3 regions of the Methylobacterium mesophilicum SR1.6/6 genome follow, and region 2 is predicted to be linked to each of the others. Evidence: predicted binding sites of a transcription regulator. Region 2 holds the regulator's gene; each other region holds the start of a gene.
What was found. The regulator PhoB, encoded in region 2, activates phosphate uptake and scavenging genes when phosphate is short. The targets are predictions, from matches to a motif close to TGTCATNNANCTGTCAT.
Positions count from the first base shown of each region.

Region 1: the regulator PhoB is predicted to act here: its motif matches at 1,992-2,008, upstream of MMSR116_RS16520 (CorA family divalent cation transporter).
Region 3: the regulator PhoB is predicted to act here: its motif matches at 1,524-1,540, upstream of MMSR116_RS10225 (inorganic phosphate transporter).

Region 1 is NZ_CP043538.1:3,458,002-3,461,276, reverse strand. Features, by position in the region: gene MMSR116_RS16525 (methyl-accepting chemotaxis protein) at 1-778, opposite strand, end outside; gene MMSR116_RS16520 (CorA family divalent cation transporter) at 965-1,951, opposite strand; gene groES (co-chaperone GroES) at 2,163-2,453, shown strand; gene groL (chaperonin GroEL) at 2,525-3,275, shown strand, end outside.
Region 2 is NZ_CP043538.1:4,120,728-4,124,002, forward strand. Features, by position in the region: gene pstB (phosphate ABC transporter ATP-binding protein PstB) at 1-163, shown strand, start outside; gene phoU (phosphate signaling complex protein PhoU) at 278-997, shown strand; gene phoB (phosphate regulon transcriptional regulator PhoB) at 1,185-1,880, shown strand; gene MMSR116_RS19765 (protein-disulfide reductase DsbD family protein) at 1,887-3,275, opposite strand, start outside.
Region 3 is NZ_CP043538.1:2,170,059-2,173,333, reverse strand. Features, by position in the region: gene MMSR116_RS10235 (DUF1045 domain-containing protein) at 1-169, opposite strand, end outside; gene MMSR116_RS10230 (ceramide glucosyltransferase) at 194-1,342, opposite strand; gene MMSR116_RS10225 (inorganic phosphate transporter) at 1,594-3,222, shown strand.

The DNA of each region.
Region 1 (3,275 bases), 660 kb from region 2:
ACCCCACCGCGTCCACGACGCGCTTCACGTCCGTCTCCATGTTCACCTGTGCGGTGACGACCGCCCAGGTCAGCATCGGGCCGATGTAGCGGCCCTTCTCGTCGTTCACGGCCGTCACCCGCAGGTTCAGGGTTTCCGGTCCGACTTTGATCTTGGTGGTATGCGGCAGCCGGCTCGCATCGGCCAGCATGCTGCGCTGATGGTGCGGATTCGTGTGGAAGACGTCGAACGAGCAGCCCAGCATCTGGTCGACCTGGACCGGCAGATGCTGCTCGATCGTGGCCAGCGTATTACGCGACGTGGCATTGAGATAATCGATCTTGAAGTCGTCGTTCAGGTCGGCGGTCATCACCGCGACCGGAACGTTGTCGATCATCGTCAAAAGTCGGGTGATCTCCTTCTTCTTTGCCGAGATGTCGGAGGCGAACTTGATGACCTTTACCGGCTGGCCCTTCGCGTCCAGGATCGGGTTGTAGGTCGCTTCCAGCCAGACGGTGGCGCCCTCCTTGTCGATCCGGGGGAACTCCCCGGTCACGTAGTGGCCGCCTTTCAGCCTGTCCCAGAACGCCGCATATTCGGCTGTCTGCGCATAAGTGTCATCGACGAAGATGCGATGATGCTTGCCGACAACCTCAGCGAGCGAGTATTTCATCACTTTGAGGAAGTTTTTATTCGCGTTCAGAACCTGACCGTCCAGTCCGAACTCGATGATGGCCAGTGATCGATCGAGCGCTTCGATCTTGGCTTGCGCTTCGCTGTACGTCGCCCGCTTGAACATGATTTCGTATGCTCCAAACTGACGCCGTGTAGCGCCCGCTCGGTTAAAGAGAGTCTAATCGACAGCTATTTTCGTTTTGCTCGTTCCTGCTAGCCACGAAAAACTCAAAGATTTGCGATAAAATTTGAGGTGTTACTGACCATAAATTTTTATGAGGAGAAAAATTACTCGATATGCGTTTAAATATCAGAACCATCCGCGAATGCGGAAGTATACGATTGGCGCGACCGCACTCAGGAGGATGAGGGCGAGGGCGTAGGGGTAGCCGTAGGCCCAATCCAGCTCCGGCATGTGCTTGAAGTTCATGCCGTACATCGAGGCGATCAGCGTGGGCGGGACACCGACTACAGAGACCACAGTCAGGACACGGAAGACGTTGTTTTGCTCGATGTTGATGAGGCCGAGGGCGGCGTCGAGGAGAAACTGAACGTTCTCGGCCAGCCTGGTCTCGAACTCGTCGAGGGATTCGATGTCGCGCCGGATCGTGTCGAACCGGCCGTCCTCAGGCAGGCCGAGGCCGTCACAGGCGGCCGAAACGAACGGCACGATCCGCTCCAGGCCCAGCAGGCTCGCGCGGATCTTGCCCAGCACTTTTCCCCTGTTGCTGATGCCGCGCAGGATCCGGCGCAGGGCGAGATCGCGGCGGCGGGGCGGCGGGCTCTCCAGGCGGCGGCGGTCTTTGCCGCGGACGTCGAAGTCGAAGATCCGGGTCGACAGCGAATCGAGTTCCGACGCCATGTCCTCCAGGGCGTCGGCGAGGCTGTCCACCAGCTCCTCAAGGACCACCAGGAAGATCTCGCTCGGAGTCGTGCTCCCGTCGCCGTCGGAGATCCGCTTCGCGGAAGAGTCGAAGGCGCGCAGGTCGTGGAAGCGGATCGTGACGAGATGATCCTTGGTGAGCAGGAAGCCCAGCGGCTTCAGCTGCGATGCGCTCTGCTCGAAAGTGATCATCGGCGTCGAGAGCGAGAGGCCACCTTTGACCCGGCGCAGGCGGCTCGATGTCTCGACCTCCGAAAGGGCGGCCCGGGACGGGACGCGCAGGCCAGTGGCCGCCTCGACCGCGGCGGCTTCCTCGGAGGTTGGATCATTCAGGTCAAGCCACACGGCGTCGGGCGCGACGGCGCTGCCGGGTTGCGATGCCACCGGGCCGTGGGGTCCGTGCAGGTTCAGCATCGGGGCGCGTTATCCGTGAGGGAGAAAGAGGGCGCCGCCGCGTCATCGCACCGTCGCGCGGGGGTGCGACAGCCTTGACTCGGACACGGACCGAGCCTATCTCGCCGCCGTCTTTGGCACTCGCCGAGACAGAGTGCTAACAGTCGAGTTCGCGAGCGGTCCCGCCGGCCGCATCAACGCCAACTCCAGACCTGAAGCAAGAGGGCAGCTCATGAAGTTCCGTCCGCTGCACGACCGCGTGGTCGTCCGTCGCATCGAGAGCGAGGAGAAGACCAAGGGCGGCATCATCATCCCGGACACCGCCAAGGAGAAGCCGCAGGAGGGCGAGATCGTCGCCGTCGGCCCCGGCGCCCGTGACGAGCAGGGTCGCGTCAACCCGCTCGACGTCAAGGCCGGCGACCGCGTCCTGTTCGGCAAGTGGTCCGGCACCGAGGTCAAGATCGACGGTCAGGACCTTCTGATCATGAAGGAATCCGACATCATGGGCGTCGTCGCCGTCTGATCGGATCACCCGTCATCGCCCTTTGAGGCCGTCCCGGCCTTGGGGTTCAACCAGTAGCTAAGAGGCACACAATGGCAGCGAAAGACGTTCGTTTCTCCGCCGACGCCCGCGATAAGATGCTGCGCGGCGTCGACATCCTCGCCGACGCGGTGAAGGTGACGCTCGGCCCGAAGGGTCGCAACGTCGTGATCGAGAAGAGCTTCGGCGCCCCGCGCATCACCAAGGACGGTGTGACGGTCGCCAAGGAGATCGAGCTCTCCGACCGCTTCGAGAACATGGGCGCCCAGATGGTGCGCGAAGTGGCCTCGAAGACCAACGACATCGCGGGTGACGGCACCACCACCGCGACCGTGCTGGCCCAGGCCATCGTCCGCGAGGGCGCCAAGTACGTCGCCGCCGGCATCAACCCAATGGACCTGAAGCGCGGCATCGACCTCGCCACGCAGGCTGCCGTCAAGGACATCACCTCGCGCGCCAAGAAGGTCTCGACCTCCGACGAGGTCGCGCAGGTCGGCACCATCTCGTCGAACGGCGACACCGAGATCGGCCAGATGATCGCCCACGCCATGCAGAAGGTGGGCAACGAGGGCGTCATCACCGTCGAGGAGGCCAAGACCGCCGAGACCGAGCTCGACGTCGTCGAGGGCATGCAGTTCGACCGCGGCTACCTCTCCCCGTACTTCATCACGAACGCGGAGAAGATGGTCGCCGAGCTCGAGGATCCCTACATCCTCATCCACGAGAAGAAGCTCTCGTCGCTCCAGGCGATGCTGCCGGTGCTCGAGGCCGTCGTTCAGACCGGCAAGCCGCTCCTGATCATCG
Region 2 (3,275 bases):
CATCGTGATCGTCACCCACAACATGCAGCAGGCGGCGCGCATCTCGCAATTCACCGCCTTCATGTATCTGGGGCAGCTCGTGGAATTCGGTCCGACCAACCGGATGTTCATGAACCCGACCGAGCGGCGCACGCAGGACTACATCACCGGGCGGTTCGGCTGATCGGGCCGGACGCTCCGACGAACCATACCGGCCTTCGCCGCCGCGGCGGCGGGGCGGCGGATCCCCGCCAGCCCCCGCGGATCGCGATGCGGGGCCCTTATCGAAGGATCCACCATGCCCGGCCATATCGTCAGCTCCTACGACACTGACCTGGAGGATCTGCGTCGCTCGATCTCCGAGATGGGCGGCGTGGCCGAGAAGATGACCGCGGAGGCGACCGACGCCCTCGTGCGCCGCGACGACGGGCTCGCCCAGGCGGTGATCATCGCCGACAAGCGCCTCGACGCGCTCCAGCGGGACATCGAGGAGCGCTCCGTTCTCCTCATCGCCCGGCGCCAGCCGCTGGCGATCGACCTGCGCGAGACGATCTCGGCGATCCGCGTCTCGGGCGACCTGGAGCGGATCGGCGACCTCGCCAAGAACGTCGCCAAGCGCGTGGTGGCGATCTCCGACCACGCCCCGGCGCAGAAGATCGTGCTGGGTGTCCGCCACATGAGCGACCTCGCCGAGGGACAGCTCAAGGATGTGCTGGACGCCTATGCGAGCCGCGACATCCAGGCGGCCCACGACGTCTGGGAGCGCGACGGCGAGATCGACGCGCTGTACAATTCCCTGTTCCGCGAACTCCTGACCTACATGATGGAGGATCCGCGCAACATCTCGTTCTGCACGCATCTCCTGTTCTGCGCCAAGAACGTGGAGCGGATCGGCGACCACACGACCAACATCGCCGAGACCATCCACTACCTCGCCACCGGGGAGACCCTGGCGGGCGACCGGCCGAAGAACGATGCGTCGAACTACGCGACGGTGGAGCGCGGGCAGGCTCCGTAGTCGGGCCGCCTCGACACAGGCGCCGGGGCGCGCTCATTCCTGTGGGGCGCCGCCGGAGAATCGGTGGGTACGGGTTGAGGCTGAGCGGCGCCTCCCGCACCTTCCGCCCGGCCGCCCGCTCCGGAGGGGGCCGGCGCGTCCGCAGGCTGAACGGCGCCGCCTCGTGAACGGGTCATCGAACGTGAGCATGCAAGTCCTGATCGTCGAGGACGAGGAGGCGCTGACCACGCTGCTGCGCTACAATCTGGAGGCCGAGGGCTTCCTGGTGGACACGGCGGCGCGGGGCGACGACGCGGAGCTGCTCCTGGCCGAGCGGATCCCCGATCTGGTCCTGCTGGACTGGATGCTGCCGGGCCTCTCCGGAATCGAACTCTGCCGCCGCATCCGGGCGCGGCGCGAGACCGAACGGCTGCCGGTGATCATGCTCACCGCCCGCGGCGAGGAGGGCGACCGGATCCGGGGCCTCGGGACGGGGGCCGACGACTACATCGTCAAGCCGTTCTCCGTGCCGGAACTGCTCGCCCGGATCCGGGCACTGCTGCGCCGGGCCAAGCCCGCCCACGTCTCGGACCGTCTGGCCGCCGGCGACCTGGAACTCGACCGCACCGGGCACCGCGTCCGCCGCGGCGGCGAGGAGCTGCATCTCGGGCCCACCGAGTTCCGGCTGCTGGAGTTCCTGATGCTGGCGCCCGGCCGGGTCTTCTCCCGCGAGCAGCTACTCGACGGGGTCTGGGGACACGACGTCTACATCGACGAGCGCACGGTGGACGTGCATGTCGGGCGCCTGCGCAAGGCGCTGAACAGCCCGCGCCAGCCCGATCCGATCCGCACGGTCCGCGGTTCCGGATACGCCTTCGACGAGACCTTCGCGCTGGAGACGTAGCCCCGCTCAGCGGGCGAGCGCCGCGCTCCGGCCCGCGCCAGCCGGCACCGCCTCCAGGGCCGCCAGGACCGTCCCCTCGGTGAGGATCTGCGGCAGCACCTGCGGCGCCCCGCTGCCGCTGTAGAGCAGGTAGAGCGGCACGCCGCTGCGACCGTACTTCTCCAGAAGGCGGGTGATCTCGGGGTTCTGGTTGGTCCAGTCACCCTTCATGTAGGTGACGTCGCGCTCGGCCATCGCGGCCCGCACGGCCCTGGTGTACAGCGAGGTCGCCTCGTTCACCGCGCAGGTGATGCACCAGGCCGCGGTCATGTCCACGAAGACGGGCCGACGGGCCTCCACCAGGGCGTCGAGGCGGGCCTGGGTGAACGGCTCGACGCAGTCGGCGGCGGCCTGTGCGATCGGCGCGGCGCGGTCCCGCGGAAGCGTCGCGGCGATGGCCCCGACGGCGGCCAGCGCCAGGATTGCGGCGGCCTGCGCGATCCGCGAGGTCCGGGGTCCGGCGTGCCCGTGCTCCCAGGCCCAGGCGGCGAAGCCCACCAGCACGAGGCCGATCAGGGCCGCCAGGAGGCCGCGCGGATCGACCTGCTGTGCCAGCACCCAGACAAGCCACGCCACGGTGGCGTAGACCGGGAAGGCCAGGACCTGCTTGAGCGTTTCCATCCAAGCGCCCGGCCGCGGCAGCGCCCGCAGGGCCGGCGGCCAGAGGGTCAGGACCAGGAAGGGCAGGGCGAGGCCGAGGCCCAGGCTCGCGAAGACCGCGAGCGCCACGGCGGCGTTCTGGGTCAGCGCGAAGCCCACCGCCGAGCCCATGAACGGCGCCGTGCAGGGTGTCGCCACCAGGGTGGCAAGGACCCCCGTGAAGAAGGAGCCGCTCAGGCCGGCGCGCCGGGCGAGGCCGTCGCCGATGCCCGCGAGCCGGCCGCCGACATGGACCACGCCGGACAGGCTCAGGCCCATGGCGAAGAGAAGGTAGGCGAGCCCCGCCACCACGAGGGGCGATTGCAGCTGGAATCCCCAGCCGATCGCAGACCCGCCGCCCTTCAGGGCGATCAGCAGGGCGGCGAGCCCCAGGAAGCTCGCCAGCACCCCGGCGGTGTAGGCGAGGCCGTGCAGCCGCAGGCGCGACGGGCTCTCGCCCGCGTGCCGCACGAGGCCGAGGACCTTGATGGACAGGACCGGGAAGACGCAGGGCATCAGGTTGAGGATCAACCCGCCGAGGAAGGCGAACACCGCGGCGGTGGCGAGCGTCAGCGTGTCGATGTCGGGGGCGGGCGCCTGCGGGACCGGTACCGACGCGGCCGGGGCCGACGACGCGCTCACGGGAGGTGCCGGCTCGTCGCCGTACGCGAAGGCGAGCCGGCGCGATCCTCCCGCGCTCACCTCGTCCAGGGTGAG
Region 3 (3,275 bases), 2.0 Mb from region 2:
GGAAGCCGTAGACCCGGGCTCCCCCGGTGACGGCGGCGAGGCCGCTCAGATCCGCCGGATGCGCCACCGCCTCCCCCGAGACGGTGTCGTAGCCGAGCACGGCCCGGCCGAAGGCTTCGAGGCGGGAGCCCGGGGCGGGCAGCCAGTACAGGGCGTAGCGGCGGGTCACGTCTCGGCCTCCGGGGTGCCGCGGTCAGGCTGACCGCGCGTAGGGACGGTCATCGGCCGCCCGGCGCGGGCGCACATCCATGGCGTTGCCGCGCCACACGATGGCGCTCTGGACCCAGGCGCCCAGCCAGATCGCCGGGATCAGGGCGTCGCGCACCAGGAAGGCCGCCAGCATCCGCGGCGAACGGTGCCAGCCCGCGCGGGCGGCGAGCCGGTCCTCGGCGCCATAGCACAGGCCGGCCAGCACCGCAGCGCCCGCGAGTCCCGTCAGGCTGCCGGCCCAGAGGGCCACCAGCAGCGCCGGCAGCAGGACGCCGCTGCCGATCTCCGGGGCGAAGAACAACGGGAAGGTCACCCGCCGCAGCCGCGCCCAGCGGAGCTGCCGCGCCCAGACCTCCCGGAGGCAGCGCGGCCCGAGCGGCTGCTCGAACGGACTCGCCACGAGGTGGACGCGCTTGCCGGCGGCACGCACGAGCTTGGTGGCGGCCGCGTCCTCGGCGATCTCGGCGGCGAGGGCCTGGAGGCCGCCCCGCCGATCCAGGAACGGCTTGTGCCACAGCATGCTCTTGCCCTGCGCGAAGCCGAGACCGAAGGCCTCGGCGGCGTATTGCCAGCGCGCCTGCAGGGAATTGAGGAAGGCGCACTCCACCTCGGCCATGAAGCTTCCGGGGCGTGCGCCGGCCGGCGTCGAGCAGACCACGCCGGTGTCGTCCCGCCACGCCGCCTGAAGGCGCTGGAGGTAGTCCGGCGGCATCGCCACGTTGGAATCGGCCAGGACCAGCCACTCGTGGGCGGCGGCGCGCCAGCCGCGCAGGCAGTTGTTCAGCTTGGGGTTCTCGCTGATCCGCTCGTCGCCGACGATCAGGCGGGCGGGCACGTGCGGGTGGGCGGCGATCAGGCGCCGCACCGTCGGCACGATCGGATCGCCCGGATCGGCAACGCAGAAAATCAGCTCGTAAGCCGGGTAATCGAGGTGGAAGCTGCGGGTGAGCATCTCCTCGCTGTAGGCCTCCAACCCGTGGAGCGGCCGCACCAGCGAGACCGGGGCCCCCGCCGGGAACCGCGACGGCCCGTCGATCCGGCCCAGGCGCCGCCCCGCGATGACGATGCTGCCGATCTGGACGAGGGCCAGGAGCGCACCGAACGACAGGGCCGGAACCAGGGCGTCACTCATGCGGGTCTCTCGTTGGCCGTCGCGCGGCCCGGTCGCTAGCGGCCGGACCGCGTCAGTCGTGTGACAGCCGGCCTGCCCCGGCGGCGGATGCGGCGGTCGCGAGGGGAGCGCGTGACCGTTGATGGCCTTCGTCGGAATCCCGCGGGCCGGATGCTGATACCAGGCGGACAACGGGGCGTTGCGTCACCGGACCGTCATGCGCGCATTTTAATCCCGCCTTCACCATCAGATTTGATTCCGCGCGAGGCTGCATGTCCGATTCCGCCGTCATGCCCTCGGGCCTCGCGCGAGGCCGGCCCGGAGGCGGCCCCCGGCTCGACCACGGGATGCACCTGGGGGGCGTCGTCGCCTTCCTGCTCGTGCTGGTGGCGGGGCTCGGCTACGCGGTCGTGAGCCTCATCGCCGACATGAACGCGGTCGGCGAGGCGCCGCTGGCCTACGGCGCCTTCGCGCTCCTGGGGCTCGCCCTGCTGATCGCGCTGGCCTTCGAGTTCGTGAACGGCTTCCACGATACCGCCAACGCGGTCGCCACGGTGATCTACACGCACTCCATGCCGCCGCTCGTGGCGGTGGTGTGGTCCGGCTTCTTCAACTTCCTCGGCGTGATGCTCTCCTCCGGCGCCGTGGCCTACGCCATCGTGACGCTGCTTCCGGTGGAGCTGATCCTGAATGTCGGATCGGGAGCCGGCTACGCGATGATCTTCGCGCTGCTCCTGGCCGCGATCCTCTGGAATCTCGGGACCTGGGCCTTCGGCCTGCCGAACTCCTCGTCCCACGCGCTGATCGGCTCTGTGCTCGGCGTCGGCCTTGCCAACCAGCTGATGAACGGCGGCGACGGCACCGCGGGCGTCGACTGGAATCAGGCGCTCAACGTGTTCAAGGCGCTGCTGTTCTCCCCGGTCTGCGGCTTTGTGCTGGCGGCCCTGCTGCTGCTCGCCCTGAAATTCGCGGTGCGCCGGAAGGATCTCTACGAGGCCCCCAAGGGTGATACGCCCCCGCCGCTCTGGATCCGCGGCCTGCTGATCCTCACCTGCACGCTGGTCTCCTTCTTCCACGGCGGCAACGACGGGCAGAAGGGCATGGGCCTGATCATGCTGATCCTGATCGGCGCCGCCCCGACCGCCTACGCGCTGAACCGCACCATGGCGGACGACACGACCCCCGCGTTCGTGCAGGCCTCGACGGCGGCGAGCCAGATCTTCTCCGCCCGGGCCGCCGGCACGCCGCAGCCCGAGGCCGCGCAGGCGCGCCGGACCGTCACGGAGGCGCTGAAATCCAAGGACCTCAATCAGCCGCCGGTCTACGCCGCCCTCGCGGCGCTCTCGAACGACATCGCCGCCAGCGTGAAGAATTACGGCGCGATCCGCACCGTGCCGGCCGCCCAGACGCAGAACCTGCGCAGCGACATGTACCTCGCCGCGGACGCGGTGCGGCTGCTCCCGGGCGCCGGGGCGGAGCTCTCGGAGGCCGACAAGGGCACGCTCAAGAGCTATTCCGGGTTGCTCAATGCCGGTACCCGCTACATCCCGGGCTGGGTCAAGATCTGCGTCGCGCTGGCCCTCGGGCTCGGCACGATGGTCGGCTGGAAGCGCATCGTGGTGACGGTGGGCGAGAAGATCGGCAAGACCCATCTCACCTACGCGCAGGGCGCCTCGGCCGAGATCGTGGCCGCCGGCACGATCGGGCTGGCCGAACTCTACGGCCTGCCGGTCTCGACCACCCACATCCTGTCGTCGGGCGTCGCCGGGACGATGGCCGCCAACGGCTCCGGGCTGCAGGCCTCCACCGTCCGCAACATGGCGCTGGCCTGGATCCTCACCCTGCCGGCCGCCATCACCCTCGCCGCGGCGCTGTTCTTCGTCCTGCGCCACGTGTTCTGATGCGGCCGGGCGGGCAGCGCGTCCTCCGCCCCGGGTCGGAAGGGGCGGCGCCC